Azoarcus sp. KH32C: one gene and its partners. The protein of the gene in region 5 binds, or shares a complex with, the protein of the main gene of each other region. Links are inferred from orthologs where the notes say so. Each region holds a gene or a part of one and is shown on either strand. Other genes may lie near its edges. The genes, in order: holA, dnaX, holB, dinB and dnaN.

Region 1 (2,955 bases), 1.4 Mb from region 5 along the record:
TTCGCGCAGAATCGCGAGCGATTCCGGGCAGCAGCGCATTTCGACGTGCTTGGCCGCCAGCATGCGTCCGATCTCGGGCAGGAAGCGTTTGGCGACGGCACGGTCGATCAAGAGCGACTCGGCGGTATTGCAGGTGCCGTAGCGTTGTGTCTTGGCGTTTTCGACGATCGGAGTGATCTTGTCCGGATCGGCCTGGGTTTCGACGTAGACGTGGCAGTTGCCGTCCAGGTGCTTGATGACCGGCACGCGCGCTTCGCGCGAGATGCGTTCGATCAGGCCCTTGCCGCCACGCGGGACGATCACGTCAACGTACTCGGGCATCGTGATCAGATGGCCGACGGCGGCGCGGTCGGTGGTGTCCACGACCTGCACGGCGGCTTCGGGCAGGCCCGCGGCTGCGAGGCCGCTCCGGACGCAGGCCGCGATCGCCTGGTTGCAGTGCAGGGCTTCCTTGCCTCCGCGCAGGATCGCGGCGTTGCCGGACTTGAGGCAGAGCGCTGCCGCATCGGCCGTCACGTTCGGGCGGGCCTCGTAGATGATGCCGATGACGCCGAGCGGTACGCGCATCTTGCCGACTTCGATGCCGGATGGACGGCGCTTGACGTCCGTGATTTCGCCGACCGGATCGGGCAGGGCGGCGATCTGTTCGAGGCCGGCGGCCATCGCTTCGATGCCCGTCGCGCTGAGGGTCAGGCGGTCGATCATCGCCGGTTCGAGTCCGGCAGCACGGGCTTCTTCGAGGTCGCGGGCGTTGGCGGCCAGAAGTTCGGCGCTGCGCTCGCGGATCGCAGCAGCCATCGCGAGCAACGCGCGGTTCTTGTCGGCGGTCGATGCCGCCGCCAGTTGGCGCGACGCGGCGCGGGCCTGGCGGCCCAAGGTCTGCATGTATTCCTGGATATCCATGAGCGTTCGGTGTTGCGAATCAAAAGACGATTAAAACATCGAACGTGCCTTCGCGGCCAGTGGGCAGTGCGGAAGGGATGGCGCGAAGCTGTGACGCGTCGCTACGGCAGCGGTCAGCGTCGCGAGAGGCGCAAGGCGAGTTGCTGGAACTCGTCCCAGACGTCGCCGGCGGTAAGTCCTTTGATGATGCGATCGATCTTTGCCGCGTGCAGCAGGGCCGCGCGCAGGGCCGCAGGCTGAAGTCGCGGCAGCGCGCGCTGGATGGCCTGGCGGCGCCGTTCGTCGAAGATCCGCTCCGCCTTCATCAGCGCTGTCAGTTGTTGGCCGGCCGCGACACCTGTGCTGAGTGAGGCGAGGGTGCGGATTTCGTTGGCGAGCGCCCACAGCACCAGTGGCGGCGCGGCGCCTTCGCCTTGTAGGCCTTCGAGCAGTCGAACGCAGCGCGACGGGTCCCCCTCGAGGACGGCGTGACGGAGTTTGTCGATGTCGTAGCGCGCGACGTTCAGCACCGCGTCCTGCACGTCCTCAAGGCTCAGCCTGCCTTCCTCGTGCAACAGTCCGAGTTTGAGAATTTCCTGGTGTGCGGCGAGCAGGTTGCCTTCGACGTGATCGGCGATGAAGGCGAGCGCTTCGGGCGCCGCGCTCTGCTTCTGACGCGCGAGTCGTGCGCCGATCCATTCCGGCAAGCGTTCGCGTTCAGGGGCATTGAGTTCGACTGCAATCCCGGCTTCGGATAGCGCCGTGAACCAAGCCGCCTTGCGGGCCGCCCAGTCGAGTTCCGGTAGTGTGATCAGTGTGACGACGCCGTCGGTCGCGTTGCGTGCGTGGCGTTGCAGCGCGTCGCCGCCGTCCCGTCCGGGTTTTCCGTTGGGGATGCGGAGGTCGATTAGCTTCGAACCGCCGAACAGCGAAAAATTGCCGGCGGCGGCATTCAGTGCATCCCACTTGAAGCCTTGTCCGACAACCAGCGTTTCCCGCTCCGTGTAACCCTGGCGACGAGCCGCGGCACGTATGAGGTCCGCGGCTTCGAGCACCAGGAGCGGCTCGTTGCCATGCAGCAGGTAGAGCGGGGCGAGCGGTTTCTCGAGGATTCCTGGCAGCTGGTCCGGGCGCAGGATCACGACTTGACGGCGGCCAGGCGCCGCACCAACTGCTCGACCAGGTCGCCCTGCATGTCGTTGTATAGCAGCGCCTCTTCCTGTTCCTTCGCCAGCACCTGCGAGTCGTCGAAATTGTATTCGCGTTTCGCGGTGATGACCGTTGGGGCAATTCGCTCCGCGCCGGAGCGGTCGACGAGCCGGAAGGCGATCGAGTAGGTCAGTTCATACTCGCGGACCTTGCCGGCGCCGGTCAGCGTCAGGATGTCGCGGTGGCGTTCGTTGCGCAGGATTTCGAGACGCACGTCGGCTCTTGCCGGATCGTCTTCGACGCTGGTGCTGCCGCTGGCGCGAATCCGGCGCCGCAACGCCGCACCCAGGTCACTCTGGGTGCTTACACCTAAGTAGATGCTCGAAAACGCCAGCGGCCGTGGGCCGCGCAGCTGGAAGCCGCAGCCGGAGAGCGCTCCGGCTGTCGCGAGGGCGGCGAGTGCAGCGAGCGTGCGGCGACGCGAACGGCTGTGGGACATCCGGAGCTTCCTCAGACGACGATATTGACGAGCCGGCCCGGCACGACCACGACCTTGCGCGGCGGCTTGCCTTCCATGAATTTCACGGCGGCTTCCGAGGCCAGCGCGAGGGCTTCGATCTGCGAGGTCGGCGCGTCGGCGGCGACCTTCACGCTGCCGCGGAGCTTGCCGTTCACCTGCACGACGAGTTCGATCTCGTCCTGCTTGAGCGCGCTCTCCGACGGCTCCGGCCAGGCGGCCTGCAGCAGGTCGCCGGCGAAACCACACTCGCTCCATAGCGCATGCGCGACGTGTGGCGTGATCGGTGCGAGCAGGCGCAGCAGGATCGACAGACCCTCTTCGACAACTTCCGCGTGGGCCGCGGCATCGTCGCGCGCGGCCTTTTCGAGGGCGTTGAGGATCTTCATCGCCGCCGAAACGACGGT
Region 2 (2,980 bases), 930 kb from region 5 along the record:
TATTGCAACGCTCGCAATGGCGCAGCACTTCGAGCGCGTGGCCCAGCACCTGCGCGAGGCGTTGCGCCCCGCGCTGGTCGCGCTGCAGGAGGTGGTAGGCCATCCGCTGGGCGGATTTGGGCCCCACCCCGGGCAGCACGCGCAAGGCCTCGATCAGTTCGTCGAGGCTGGAAGGAGATGACATCGGATCAGAAGGGCAGCTTCATTCCGGGCGGCAGGTTGAGGCCCGAGGTGAAGCCGGCCATCTTCTCCTGGGTCGTCGTCTCGACGCGGCGCACGGCGTCGTTCACGGCCGCGGCGACGAGGTCCTCGAGCATCTCCTTGTCGTCCATCACGGACGGGTCGATGCTGACACGACGAACGTCGTATTTGCATGTCATTTGCACCTTGACCATGCCGGCGCCCGATTGTCCTTCGACTTCGATGCTGCCGAGCTGGTCCTGCATCTTCTTCATGTTTTCCTGCATCTGCTGGGCCTGCTTCATCAGGCCAGCGATTCCGCCCTTCATCATGGTCAGATCTCCAAAAAAATTGGCTTAGAGAGGTTTGACCGACGCTTCCACGAGGGTTGCATCGAATCGTTCAATCAGTTCGCGTACGAAAGGATCGCGCTCGAGCGCCGCGACCGCCTCGGCGTGGCGCACGCGCCGCTCGGCCTCGTCGCGCTGGGCGGGGGTTTCGCCGGCAATGGCGCCAACCTGCACGCGCAGCTTCAGCGGCTGCCCGCAATGGGCGACGAGGATATCCTGCAGCCGGTCGACGAGGCCGGGGTTCATGCTCAACAGGTGCCGGTGCGCCTCGGAAAGACGCAGCTCGAGCACGCCGTCGACGAATCCCAGCCATTCGCAGTGCTGGGAGAATTCGCGCACCATGCCGCCCAGCCCCAATGCGCGCAGGGTGTCGTGCCATTGCCCGGCCGCGAGGCCCGCCAGGGCGTCGGGACTCGCCGCGCCGGCGGGAGTAGTCCCTTCGCTCGCGGGCGGCGACTCGATCGGAGCCTGCGGAGCGCTCGCCGGAGCAGACTGCGGCGCCGGCTCGATGATCCGTGCAGCCGGGGCGACGGTTTCGGCGACGATGGCCGCCGGAGCAGCGGCAACCGGGGCCGGGCGCGACTGTGCGGCGGCAGCATGGCCGAATTGGGCCTCAGGGGGCAGGTCTTCCCACGGCGGGATCGACGAGGCGGGTTCGCTGCGCGCCTCGGCTCGTCCGGCGGCGGGCGCCGATGGGGCAGACGGGGCCGGCTCGACTTCCGCCCGACGCGGTGCCGGAGCGGCCTCACTGCGATTCTGGGCCGGCGCGGCCGGAACGACAGGCGCGGGCTCGGGGCGTTGAGCCGCGGGTGCAGGACGGGCGGGGACCGGGCCACGGGCTGCGCTCCCGCCACCACCGGCCGCGGCGGGACTTCCCAGCGCCGGGGGCTGTTCGGGGCGGAAGGCATGCAGGCGCAGCAGCGTCATCGTGAAGCCGGCGTACTCGTCAGGCGCGAGCGGCAGCTCGTCGCGGCCGTGAATCGCGATCTGATAGGCGAGCTGCAGGAATTCCGGGTCGAAGGCTTCGGTATAGGGCGCGAGACGCTGGCGTTCGGCATCGTCGCCGATCGCAGCCGGCGCGAATTGCGCGAGGGCGACGCGATTGAACAGCGACGCGAGGGCCTGCAAGGCGGCGTCGAAGGAGAGGCTGCGCGTTTCCATGCGGTCGGCGACCGCGAGCAAGGCGGTGACGTCGCCGGCGGCGAGCGCGTCGAGGACGGCATACAGGTGGTCGTCGCCGACCGTGCCGAGCATGTGCGTGACCTGCTCTTCCTCGACCTTGCCGGAACCGTGGGCGATGGCTTGGTCCAGGAGCGACAGCGCGTCGCGCATCGAGCCGCACGCCGCCTTGGCGAGATGACGCAGCGCCGATGCCTCGAACGGAACGTCTTCGGCCTGGAGGATGCGCGACAGGTGATCGACGATGTGGCCCTGCGGCATCTGCTTGAGGTTGAACTGCAGGCAGCGTGACAGGACGGTGACCGGGATCTTCTGCGGATCGGTCGTCGCGAGGATGAATTTGACGTGCTCGGGCGGCTCTTCGAGGGTCTTCAGCATGGCGTTGAAGGCATGCCCGGTGAGCATATGCACTTCGTCGATCATGTAGACCTTGTAGCGGCCTTGCACCGGCGCGTAGACGGCCTTGTCGAGCAGTGCCGCCATGTCCTCGACGCCGCGGTTCGAGGCCGCGTCCATCTCGACGTAGTCGGGGAAGCGGTCGGCGTCGATGGCGGTGCATGCGGAGCATTTGCCGCAGGGTTCGGCGGTGATGCCGGTCTCGCAGTTGAGCGCCTTGGCGAGGATGCGCGAGATCGTGGTCTTGCCGACCCCGCGAGTCCCGGTGAATAGCCAGGCGTGATGCAGACGGCCCGTCGCAAGCGCATGACTGAGCGCCCGTACGACGTGCTCCTGACCGACCAGCGTGGCAAAGCTCCTGGGCCGCCACTTGCGCGCGAGAACCTGATAACTCATGGCGGGATTCTAGCAGAGCGCCCCCGGCTGCCCGGATGAATTCGTCTGCACCGGTCACTTCGGCCTCGCCGCTATTGTGGCTGACCGATCTGCAGGTAGTAGCGCATCTCACCCAGCTCGGGCAGGTAACTGGCGCCGAGATACAAGGGGCCGAGCACGGTGTCGGCGCCAAGGAAGAGCGACATCGCGCGCCGCCGCCCGGGGTTCGGCGTCAGCGAGGCGCCGTAGTTGCGCACGTCAGCCCATTCGGCGGTCGCACCGGCATAGACGCCGCGACCGACCGAATCCGGCAGGCGGGTGATGAGACGGTAGTAGGCGGCGCTGGCGAGTGCGACCTGGTCGCCGGCGATTTCGCCGTAGCGGTAGCCGGTCAGGCGGAAGGGCCCGCCCAGCTGGGTGCGGCCGACTTCCGGCAGATCACGGTCAGGGCTGCCGGTGAAGAAACCGTGCAGGCGCAGGACGTTGGCGCCGAGAGACAT
Region 3 (3,022 bases), 3.2 Mb from region 5 along the record:
GCGAGGTAGGGTGAGTCCGTCTCGATCAGCAGGCGGTCAAGCGGCACGAAGCGGGCGACCTCCTTGAGGTCACGCGCGCTCTTGAACGTGACGATTCCGGAGAAGGAGATGTAGAAGCCGAGGTCGAGGGCCGCCTCCGCGACTTCACGCGACTCGGTGAAGCAATGCATTACACCACCCGCCTCGCCGGCACCTTCCTCGCGCATCACGCGCAGCGTGTCCTCGGCGGCCGAGCGCGTGTGGACGATCAGGGGTTTGCCGCAGGCGCGAGCCGCCCGGATATGGGTGCGAAAGCGCTCGCGCTGCCATTCCGGCGCGTCCTTCTGCCAGTAGTAGTCGAGCCCTGTCTCGCCGATCGCGACGATCTTCGGGTGTTCGGCAAGCGCCAGCAGGCGCTCGACGTCAGGCTCCTCGACGCCGTCGTTGTCGGGATGCACACCGACGGAAGCCGAGAGATTCGGGTGCCGCTCGGCGAGCGCAAGCACGCGCGGGAAGTCTTCCAGCTTCACGGCCACGCACAAGGCGTGGCCGACGCGCTTGGCCGCCATCGCGGCGAGAACGGCGTCCTCGCGCGCGGCGAGATCCGGAAAGTCCAGATGGCAGTGCGAATCTACGAACATCGGTCAATCAGAGGGTATGCGTGGGACGATTGGAGCCGAGGTGACCGGCAAGGATCTGTTCGATGCGATGCCGCAGCGCCTTGCCGGATTCATCAGAGCTGAAGTGCACGCCGATGCCTTGCGTCCGCCCGCCCTGCGCACCGTGCGGCGTGACCCACACGACAGTCGCGGCGACGGGATGCTTGGTCGGGTCGTCCATCAACTGTAGCAGCATAAAGACTTCGTCGCCGAGCGTATGCACGCGTGGCGTCGGCACGAAGATGCCGCCGTTGGCGAGGAACGGCATGTAGGCCGCATAGAGCGCGGACTTCGAGTTGATGTTCAGCGACAGCACGCTCGGGCGTGCGACGCTCGGCTTGGGGGCTTCGCTCATCGGCGGGATCCGGTCAGGGCGCGTGCATAGCGCAGCAACATATCCTCGAGCATCAGCCTGGCGTTGAGCGGATGCTGCGATACCCGGCGAATCCGGGAGACTTCATTGTAACAGTTCGTCGCTGCGGCGATGCTGGTGCGCTGAGCAAGCGCGGCGAGCGTCCCTTCCTCGCCCGGGAAATAACGCACCCGGCCACCGAGCCGCAGGCTCGCGAGATCGGTCACCCAGCGCTGCAGCCACTCCACGAGCTGCACCATGCCGAATCCGGCAGCCAACGCTTCCTTCGACTTCAGCCAGCTCTCCCACTGGCCGGCCAGCTTGAGCGGGTCGGTCGCCGGGATCTGAGCGATTTCCTTGACGAAGCGCTTGTGCATCGCGCCCGCCCCGTTCTGTACCAGACGCTGGGCCGCAAGCGGCATGCCGCCGACCAGCGCCAGCAGTTCGCCGTCGATGGCTTCCTGTTTGGCCAGCCATTCCTTCAGCTCGTGCTCGCCCGGGCGGGAAAAGCTCCATTGCTGGCAGCGGCTACGAATCGTCGGCAGCAGCCGACGGGGCGCCGACGAAACGAGCAGGAAGACGCAGCCGGCGGGCGGCTCCTCGAGCAGTTTCAGCAAGGCGTTGGCGGTATAGGCGTTCATCGCCTCGGCGGGATCGACGATGATCACGCGGCGGCTACCCTGGTGCCCGGTGACGGAGAGCGTCTCCTGCAGGTCGCGGATCTGCTCGATGACGATCTGCGTGGACTTTTTCTTTTCGCTGGCGCTGCCCGCGGTCTCACTCCCCTCCCCGCCCTCGCCATCGGCGCCCGCCGCGTCGGCCTCGGGCACGACGGGCAGCAGGTCGGGATGGTTGCCCGAAAGGCGCAACTGGCACTGCGCACAGTGGCCGCACGCATGGCCATCGACACCGGGCGAGGCGCACAGCAGACGGGCGGCGAGCGCGTCGGCGAGCGCGCGCTTGCCGAGCCCCGGGGGGCCGACGAAGAGCAGCGCGTGCGGCAGCCGATCGCCGAGGCCGACCAGGCGCGACCAGCTTTCGGTCAGCCACGGGAGCATCATCGGAACCAGCGCTCCGTGACGATGCGACAGACCTCGGCGCGGATCTCGTCGGGCGCCCGATCGGCGGCGACGACGACGATCCGTTCGGGGGCTTGCCGCGCGCGTTCCAGGTAGGCGGCCCGCACGCGTTCGAAGAAGTCGCGTTGCTCGCGTTCGAAGCGATCGGGATCGACACCGGTGCCCGCGACGCGTCCCGCGGCGATTTCCGGGGCGAGATCGAAGATCAGTGTCAGGTCGGGCTGGAGGTCGGGGTGGACCCATTTTTCCAACGCCGAAAACTTTTCCGGATCCAGCCCTCGGCCGCCGACCTGGTACGCGTAGGTTGCATCGCTGAAACGATCCGATACGACCCATTCGCCGGCGGCCAGCGCCGGCTCGATGCGGGCGGCAAGATGCTCGCGGCGCGCGGCGAACATCAGCAGGGCTTCGGTTTCGAGGTTCATCGGCTCGTGCAGCAGCAGTTGGCGCAAGCGCTCGCCGAGCGGCGTTCCGCCGGGTTCACGCGTCTGCACGACCTTCAGGCCTTGCGCTTCGAGCAGCGCGACGACGGCGGCGATCTGACTGCTCTTGCCGGCTCCGTCGATGCCTTCGAAGGTGATGAATCGTCCGCGTTTCTGGTTCAACTTCCTGGCCCCCGCTGATAACGGCTGACGGCCTTGTTGTGTTCGTCGAGGTTCCTGGAGAACTCGCTGCTGCCGTCGCCGCGCGAGACGAAGTACAGGAAATCGGTCTGTGTCGGACGCACGGCCGCGTTGAGGGCTTCGCGCCCGGGCATCGCGATCGGCGTCGGCGGAAGGCCGGTCCTGGTGTAGGTGTTATAGGGATGGTCGGTTTCGAGGTGCCACTTGCGCAGGCGTCCATCCAGCGCTTCGCCGTAGCCGTAGGCCACGGTCGGATCGGTCTGCAGTTTCATGCCGGCACGCAGACGATTGATAAAGACCGAGGCGACGAGACCGCGATCCTCCGGCCGC
Region 4 (2,940 bases), 4.6 Mb from region 5 along the record:
CGGCGCGCTGATGCGCCGATAGCCCGGGCGGTCCGCGAGGCCACCCGGGCTCATCCCGGACTTATTTCAGGACGAGACGCGCGTTCAGCTGCTGGACGGGGCGGTTGTTCGGACCGTTCATCGCCTGGGTCAGCGCTTCGACCTGGCTGCGGGCGATCGTCAGCGGTTGCTTCATCACGAGCCAGGTGACGCCTTCGCTGCAGGGCGGCGTGGTCAGCGAGCCGCTGTAGGTGAAGTAGTCGCGATTCTGCGGCAGCAGCGACTTGAGCGCCGGGCCGTCGCCGAATGCGGTGTGCTCGCCCGCGGCCCTCGGTGCCTTGTCCTGCAGCAAGGCGATGGCATCGTTCTTCGCGCCTTCCTCGAGCATCACCGCCACCACGGCCAGGTTGCCGTTGCTGTCCGCGTGCACGAAGTGCGCTTCGGCGGCAAAGCTGCGGCCGGCGATCAGGTTTTCGCTCGGTGTGTGGAAATGCACCTGCTTCAGTTCGTAATGGCGTCCGGCCACGTCGATGCTGCTCCCCGGCGCGAAATTGACCTGCACCGTGTGGCCGTTGTTGAGGATTTCGCGGCTTTCGAGCGTGTAGGAGAAGGCGATCGGAGCGAGTTCGGCCTTGATCGTCGAATCCACATTGATCGGCGACTGGTTCTTGCCGTCGGCGCACATCGCGAAATGAGGTTCGAGTTCGCCCCAGTGTTCGGGACCCGAATGACCCTCGTAGGTCCAGTGGGAGGCATGGCCGGCATGACCGGCGTCGCCGGCGAACGCGCACGATGCGGCGGATAGGGATAGAAGCAAGGCAAGACGCTTGGCAGACTGCATGTGAACACTCCTTTAGCATAAATACGAAGCGTTCGTATTATGTTGCCCTGCAGCATGGCATTCAACGAGGAATCCGTTTCAGTTTGATACCCGTCAAATTAATTCTTTTTAATGAAACGGGAGGGCGGGTTCAGTCGAAGAGACGGAGATTGACGCCCACGTCGGGGGAGTTGCCGTCCGCCGAGCCGGGCTCTCCCGGACGCAACAGCGAGCCGACGCGTACGCCCAGCAGCCGCAGGCGTTGCTCGAAGCGGATGCGCTTGAGGCAGCTTCGCACCGCGGCGAGGATCGCGGCCGCATCGTCGGTGGCCGCATCGAGCGTCACGTCGCGGGTGACTGTGCGGAAGTCCGCATAGCGCAACTTGACCCCGATCGTGCGGCCGGCGTAGCCCTTGCGCGTGAGGTCGCCCGCGACGCGCTCGCACAGCTTGACGAGGATCGCCGTCAATTCATCGCGGTTGGCGCGCACATCGAGGTCGCGCTCGAAAGTCGTTTCGCGGCTGATGGACTTCGGTTCGCGTTCGGTGACGACCGGGCGCTCGTCGCGCCCATGCGCGGCCTCGTGCAGCCAGCGGCCGTAGTGCTGACCGAATTCGCCGACCAGGAAGTCGGGCGCGGCCGCGGCGAGTTCGCCAATGGTGTGGATGCCGAGCGCCTCGAGGCGTTCGTTTGCACGCGGGCCGATGCCGTTGATCTTGCGCGCGGGCAGCGGCCAGATGCGGGTGGGGATGTCGGCCTCATCGATGACGGTGAGGCCGTCGGGCTTCTGCAGGTCGGAGGCGATCTTCGACAGCAGTTTGTTCGGCGTGATGCCGATCGAGCAGGAGAGCCCGGTCGCGGTGCGCACCGCGTCCTTGATGCGTTGTGCGAGCTCGACGGTTTCGCCGGCGACTTCGGTCAGATCGATGTAGATCTCGTCGATGCCGCGGTCTTCGATGTGGGGCGCGATCTCGGCGACGGCGGCCTTGAAGAGGCGGGAGTAGCGGATGTAGTCGTCGAAGTTCGCCGGTAGCAGGATCGCGTCGGGGGCGAGCGCGGCAGCCTTCATCAGGCCCATGCCGGAATGCACGCCGAGCGCCCGTGCGGCGTAGCTCGCGGTCGTCGCGACGCCGCGGCCGACGTAGTCGCGCAGGTGGGGGAAGCCTTCTTCCGGCGACAGCATTCCGCGCCGGCCGCCGACGACGACGGGCTGGCCGGTGAGTTGCGGGTAGCGCAGCAGTTCGACGGACGCGTAGAAGGCGTCCATGTCGAGGTGGGCGATGCGGCGTTGCATGGGGCGGGTCAGTAGAGGCGGCGGACCTGCCAGCCGTCGTCCTGCAGTAGCTTGAGCATGCCTTTTTCGCCATAGAGGTGCAGGGCGCCCACAGCGGCGAAGGTGTGGCCGCGGCGCAGGTGGGCCTGCAGGCGGTAGGCCATTGTGACGCTGCGGTCCTCGATGATCTTTTTTTCGAAGACGGCGAAGTGGCGCCGTTCTTCGGTGCTTGTGCCAGCGTTGCGGCGCGCGAGCGTCGTCAGTTCGGCGAGATTGCGGCGGAGGTAGGCGCGGATGCTGTCTTCGAGTTCGTCGTGCAGCGCGTCGTAGCGTTCGAGGGCGACTGTGAGCAGTGCGAGTTGGGTGTCTTCGGGCAGGTCGTCGAAGACGGCGATCTGTTCTTCGACGCTGTCGAGTTCTTCGATGCGCATGTTGGCGTAACGGGCGCGGACGTAGAGCGAGATGTCGAGGCTTTCGCCGCCGTCGATCGCGGCGGCGGTGGCAAGCAGCAGGGCCGCCCAAGGCTTGAGGCGGTCGAGGCGCTCTTGGCTGAGTCCGCGCTGGACGAGCCGGGATTCGAGCGCGGCGTAGGCGGATGGCGAGAGCAGTCGCGACAGGCGGGCGCCGTTTTCGAGCTGGCTGGCTTCGTTGAAGCGTTGTGCGACGGCTTCGTCCGGGTAGAGCTCGAGCGCGAAGGTGCGCGAGTTGGAGAAGGCCTTGGAGACTGCGGGCGGCAGCTTCAGCACGCGGGGATCGGCGATGTGCATGGTGCCGAAGAGGTAGCTCGGCGCGATGCCGGGACGGCTGATTTCCCACAGCAGGCCATGCTCGAAGGGGGCTGCGTGCGCATTGCAGACGAGCAGGACGA
Region 5 (2,923 bases):
CGCGACCTCGACGCCCAGCTCGGCGTCGTGGCCGTGGCCGGTCGGGATGCGCGTGGTGCCTTCGGCGTAGAACACGGTCGGATGCAGCACGCTCTTGGTGCGGTTGATGTATTCGACGAAGCCCTTCACGCCGCCGGCGAAGGCGAAGTCCTCCTCCTTGCCGAAGCGCTGGTCGATGAGGCGGATCTTGACGCCGTTGTTGAGGAACGAAAGCTCGCGCAGGCGCTTTGCGAGGATGTCGTAGTGGTATTCGATGGTGCCGAAGATTTCCTCGTCGGCGAGGTAATGCACCTCGGTGCCGCGCTTGCTCGTCTCGCCGAGGACCTTCAGCGGGCTCACCTCGATGCCGTCGACGACGTCGATCACGCGATCCTGCGGCACGCCGCGGTGGAACTCCATGAAGTGCTTCTTGCCGTCGCGGCGCACCGTCAGGCGCAGCCACTTCGATAGCGCGTTCACGCACGAGACGCCGACGCCGTGCAGGCCGCCGGACACCTTGTAGCTGTTCTGGTTGAACTTGCCGCCGGCGTGCAGCACGCACATCACGATTTCAGCGGCCGAGCGCTTGGGCTCGTGCTTGTCGTCCATCTTCACGCCGACCGGGATGCCGCGGCCGTTGTCGGACACGGAGATCGAGTTGTCGGGGTGGATGGTGATGACGATGTCGTCGCAGTGGCCGGCCAGCGCCTCGTCGATCGAGTTGTCGACGACCTCGAACACCATGTGGTGCAGGCCGGTGCCGTCGGAGGTGTCGCCGATGTACATGCCGGGACGCTTGCGCACGGCTTCCAGACCTTCGAGCTGCTGGATGCTCGATTCGTCGTAGGCGCCGGAGCCGGCGGCGGGGACAGGGGCGGACTGAGGCAGGTTTTGCGGTTCGGACATCGTCTATCTCGGGTGATTCATCAAAGAACACGCCCCGGGAGGGCCCGGGGCGGAGGGCACACAGCCGGCGGTGCGCCGGCCGGCGTCAGATTCGCATCGGCATGACCACGTACTTGAATTGGTCGTTGCCCGGGAGCGTCACCAGCGCGCTCGAATTGCCGTCGTTGAAGCGCCATTCGATATGGTCTTCATGGGTGTTGTTGAGCACGTCGAGCAGGTAGGTGACGTTGAAGCCGATGTCGAGCGGATCGCCGTGGTAATCGACTTCGAGCTCTTCCTGGGCTTCTTCCTGTTCGGCGTTGGTGCTGGCGATCTTCAGGCTGCCGTCGCCGAGCACGAGGCGCACGCCGCGGAACTTGTCGTTGGTCAGGATCGCGACGCGCGACAGCGTCGCGAGGAGCGGCGCGCGTTCGAAGGTGATCATCTTCGGATGGTTCTGCGGGATCACGCGCTCGTAGTCGGGGAACTTGCCGTCGATGAGTTTCGACACCAGCTCGATCGGGCCGAAGCGGAACACGACCTGGTTGCCGGCGAGGATCACTTCGACCGGGTCTTCGGTGTCGGCGAGCTGGCGCGCGAGTTCCATCACGGTCTTGCGCGGCAGGATCGCTTCGGCGCGTGCCAGTTCGACGGGCAGGGCGCTCGCAGCGAAGGCGAGGCGGTGGCCGTCGGTCGCGACCATCCGGAGTTCCGTGCCGGCGACGATCAGCAGCAGGCCGTTGAGGTAGTAGCGGATGTCCTGCTGGGCCATCGCGTAGGCGACCTGCGCGAGCTGGCGCTTGAACTGCTTCTGGCTCACCGTGAAGCGCGTCGCCTCGGCTTCGGGCAGGTTCATGCGCGGGTAGTCCGCGGCGGGCAGGGTCTGCAGCGCGAAGCGGCTGCGGCCGGCCTTGACCGTCAGGCGCTTGTCGTCGAGCGTCAGCGTCACTTCGCCGGCGGGCAGCGCGCGCAGGATGTCCTGCAGCTTCTTCGCCGCAACCGTGATCGAAGCATCCTCGCCACCGATGTGCCCGCCCGTCGTCGTGCGGATCTGGATCTCGATATCCGTCGCAAGCATCGTGAGCTGGTCGCCCCGCTTCTCGATCAGCACGTTCGACAGGATCGGCAGGGTGTGGCGCTTTTCGACAATGCCGGCGACCGACTGCAGCGGTGCAAGGATCGCGTCGCGGTTGGTGTTGAGCAGAAGCATGGCGTCAGAGTCTTCCGAGTGGGTTATACGGGTTGCGCGGACGGCGCGTGCAGGAGGTGCTGTCTACAAATAGGGGAGAGATAGGCAGAGGCAGGGCGCATCGCAGCTCGCAGGCTCATCCGCGCAGGACCTGCGTGAGGACGTGCACGTCGTGGTTGAGCTGGTGATCGCCGAGGCGCAGCTCGGTGATCGTGCGGCAGGCGTGCAGCACCGTCGTGTGATCGCGTCCGCCGAAGGCTTCGCCGATCGCCGGCAGCGACATCGGCGTGAGTTCCTTCGCGAGCCACATCGCGACCTGGCGCGGACGGGCGATCACGCGCGTGCGCTTCTTCGAGTGCATGTCGGCGATCTTGATCTTGTAGTAGTCGGCGACCGTCTTCTGGATGTGTTCGATCGTGAGCTGGCGGTTGTGCGCGTTGAGGAGGTCCTTCAGCGCCTCCTTCGCGACTTCGAGCGAGATGCCGCGGCCGTGGAAGCGCGCGAAGGCGACGACCTTGTTGAGCGCGCCTTCGAGCTCGCGCACGTTCGAGCGCAGGTTCTTCGCGATCAGGAAGGCGACATCGTCGTGCAGGTCGACGCGCAGCGCCTCGGCCTTCTTCTGCAGGATCGCGACGCGCATCTCGAGCTCGGGCGGTTCGATCTGCACCGTCAGGCCCCAGTCGAAGCGCGAGATCAGGCGGTCTTCGAGGCCCTGGATGTCCTTCGGGTAGGTGTCGCAGGTGATGACGATCTGCTTCCTCGCCTCGGTCAGCGCGTTGAAGGCGTGGAAGAACTCTTCCTGCGTCCGGTTCTTGTTGTTGAAGAACTGGATGTCGTCGATCAGCAGGAGGTCGAGCGAGCGGTAGTAGC

Evidence for each region.
Region 1: the proteins of dnaN (region 5) and holA are in contact, whole or in part, in a cryo-EM structure (PDB 8GIZ), measured with the Escherichia coli proteins. The link is inferred for Azoarcus sp. KH32C from one-to-one orthologs.
Region 2: the proteins of dnaN (region 5) and dnaX are in contact, whole or in part, in a cryo-EM structure (PDB 8GIZ), measured with the Escherichia coli proteins. The link is inferred for Azoarcus sp. KH32C from one-to-one orthologs.
Region 3: the proteins of dnaN (region 5) and holB are in contact, whole or in part, in a cryo-EM structure (PDB 8GIZ), measured with the Escherichia coli proteins. The link is inferred for Azoarcus sp. KH32C from one-to-one orthologs.
Region 4: the proteins of dnaN (region 5) and dinB are in contact, whole or in part, in a solved structure (PDB 1OK7), measured with the Escherichia coli proteins. The link is inferred for Azoarcus sp. KH32C from one-to-one orthologs.

The regions. Positions count from the first base shown.
Region 1 is NC_020516.1:1,396,431-1,399,385, forward strand. The notes cover bases 21-2,953. They hold holA (DNA polymerase III subunit delta), read right to left. Parts: upstream 2,025-2,953; coding sequence 1,017-2,024; downstream 21-1,016. Other genes in these bases: AZKH_RS06255 (glutamate-5-semialdehyde dehydrogenase), read right to left, coding at 21-903; lptE (LPS assembly lipoprotein LptE), read right to left, coding at 2,021-2,530; leuS (leucine--tRNA ligase), read right to left, coding at 2,542-2,953. Also shown: more of AZKH_RS06255, read right to left, coding at 1-20; more of leuS, read right to left, coding at 2,954-2,955. UniProt on the Escherichia coli protein: Part of the beta sliding clamp loading complex, which hydrolyzes ATP to load the beta clamp onto primed DNA to form the DNA replication pre-initiation complex.
Region 2 is NC_020516.1:928,850-931,829, reverse strand. The notes cover bases 20-2,977. They hold dnaX (DNA polymerase III subunit gamma/tau), read right to left. Parts: upstream 2,502-2,977; coding sequence 537-2,501; downstream 20-536. Other genes in these bases: AZKH_RS04210 (patatin-like phospholipase family protein), read right to left, coding at 2,573-2,977; AZKH_RS04220 (YbaB/EbfC family nucleoid-associated protein), read right to left, coding at 189-512; recR (recombination mediator RecR), read right to left, coding at 20-184. In the rest of the region: more of recR, read right to left, coding at 1-19; more of AZKH_RS04210, read right to left, coding at 2,978-2,980. UniProt on the Escherichia coli protein: Part of the beta sliding clamp loading complex, which hydrolyzes ATP to load the beta clamp onto primed DNA to form the DNA replication pre-initiation complex.
Region 3 is NC_020516.1:3,241,295-3,244,316, forward strand. What follows is about bases 21-3,020. They hold holB (DNA polymerase III subunit delta'), read right to left. Parts: upstream 2,052-3,020; coding sequence 990-2,051; downstream 21-989. Other genes in these bases: AZKH_RS14255 (TatD family hydrolase), read right to left, coding at 21-620; AZKH_RS14260 (PilZ domain-containing protein), read right to left, coding at 628-993; tmk (dTMP kinase), read right to left, coding at 2,048-2,674; mltG (endolytic transglycosylase MltG), read right to left, coding at 2,671-3,020. Also shown: more of AZKH_RS14255, read right to left, coding at 1-20; more of mltG, read right to left, coding at 3,021-3,022. UniProt on the Escherichia coli protein: Part of the beta sliding clamp loading complex, which hydrolyzes ATP to load the beta clamp onto primed DNA to form the DNA replication pre-initiation complex.
Region 4 is NC_020516.1:4,597,344-4,600,283, reverse strand. The notes cover bases 23-2,940. They hold dinB (DNA polymerase IV), read right to left. Parts: upstream 2,094-2,940; coding sequence 951-2,093; downstream 23-950. Other genes in these bases: AZKH_RS20675 (TraB/GumN family protein), read right to left, coding at 2,102-2,940; AZKH_RS20685 (carbonic anhydrase), read right to left, coding at 62-820. Outside these bases: AZKH_RS20690 (YdgA family protein), read left to right, coding at 1-11. UniProt on the Escherichia coli protein: Poorly processive, error-prone DNA polymerase involved in translesion repair and untargeted mutagenesis. Copies undamaged DNA at stalled replication forks, which arise in vivo from mismatched or misaligned primer ends.
Region 5 is NC_020516.1:1,022-3,944, reverse strand. What follows is about bases 23-2,923. They hold dnaN (DNA polymerase III subunit beta), read right to left. Parts: upstream 2,075-2,923; coding sequence 971-2,074; downstream 23-970. Other genes in these bases: dnaA (chromosomal replication initiator protein DnaA), read right to left, coding at 2,190-2,923; gyrB (DNA topoisomerase (ATP-hydrolyzing) subunit B), read right to left, coding at 23-885. Also shown: more of gyrB, read right to left, coding at 1-22. UniProt on the Escherichia coli protein: Confers DNA tethering and processivity to DNA polymerases and other proteins. Acts as a clamp, forming a ring around DNA (a reaction catalyzed by the clamp-loading complex) which diffuses in an ATP-independent manner freely and bidirectionally along dsDNA.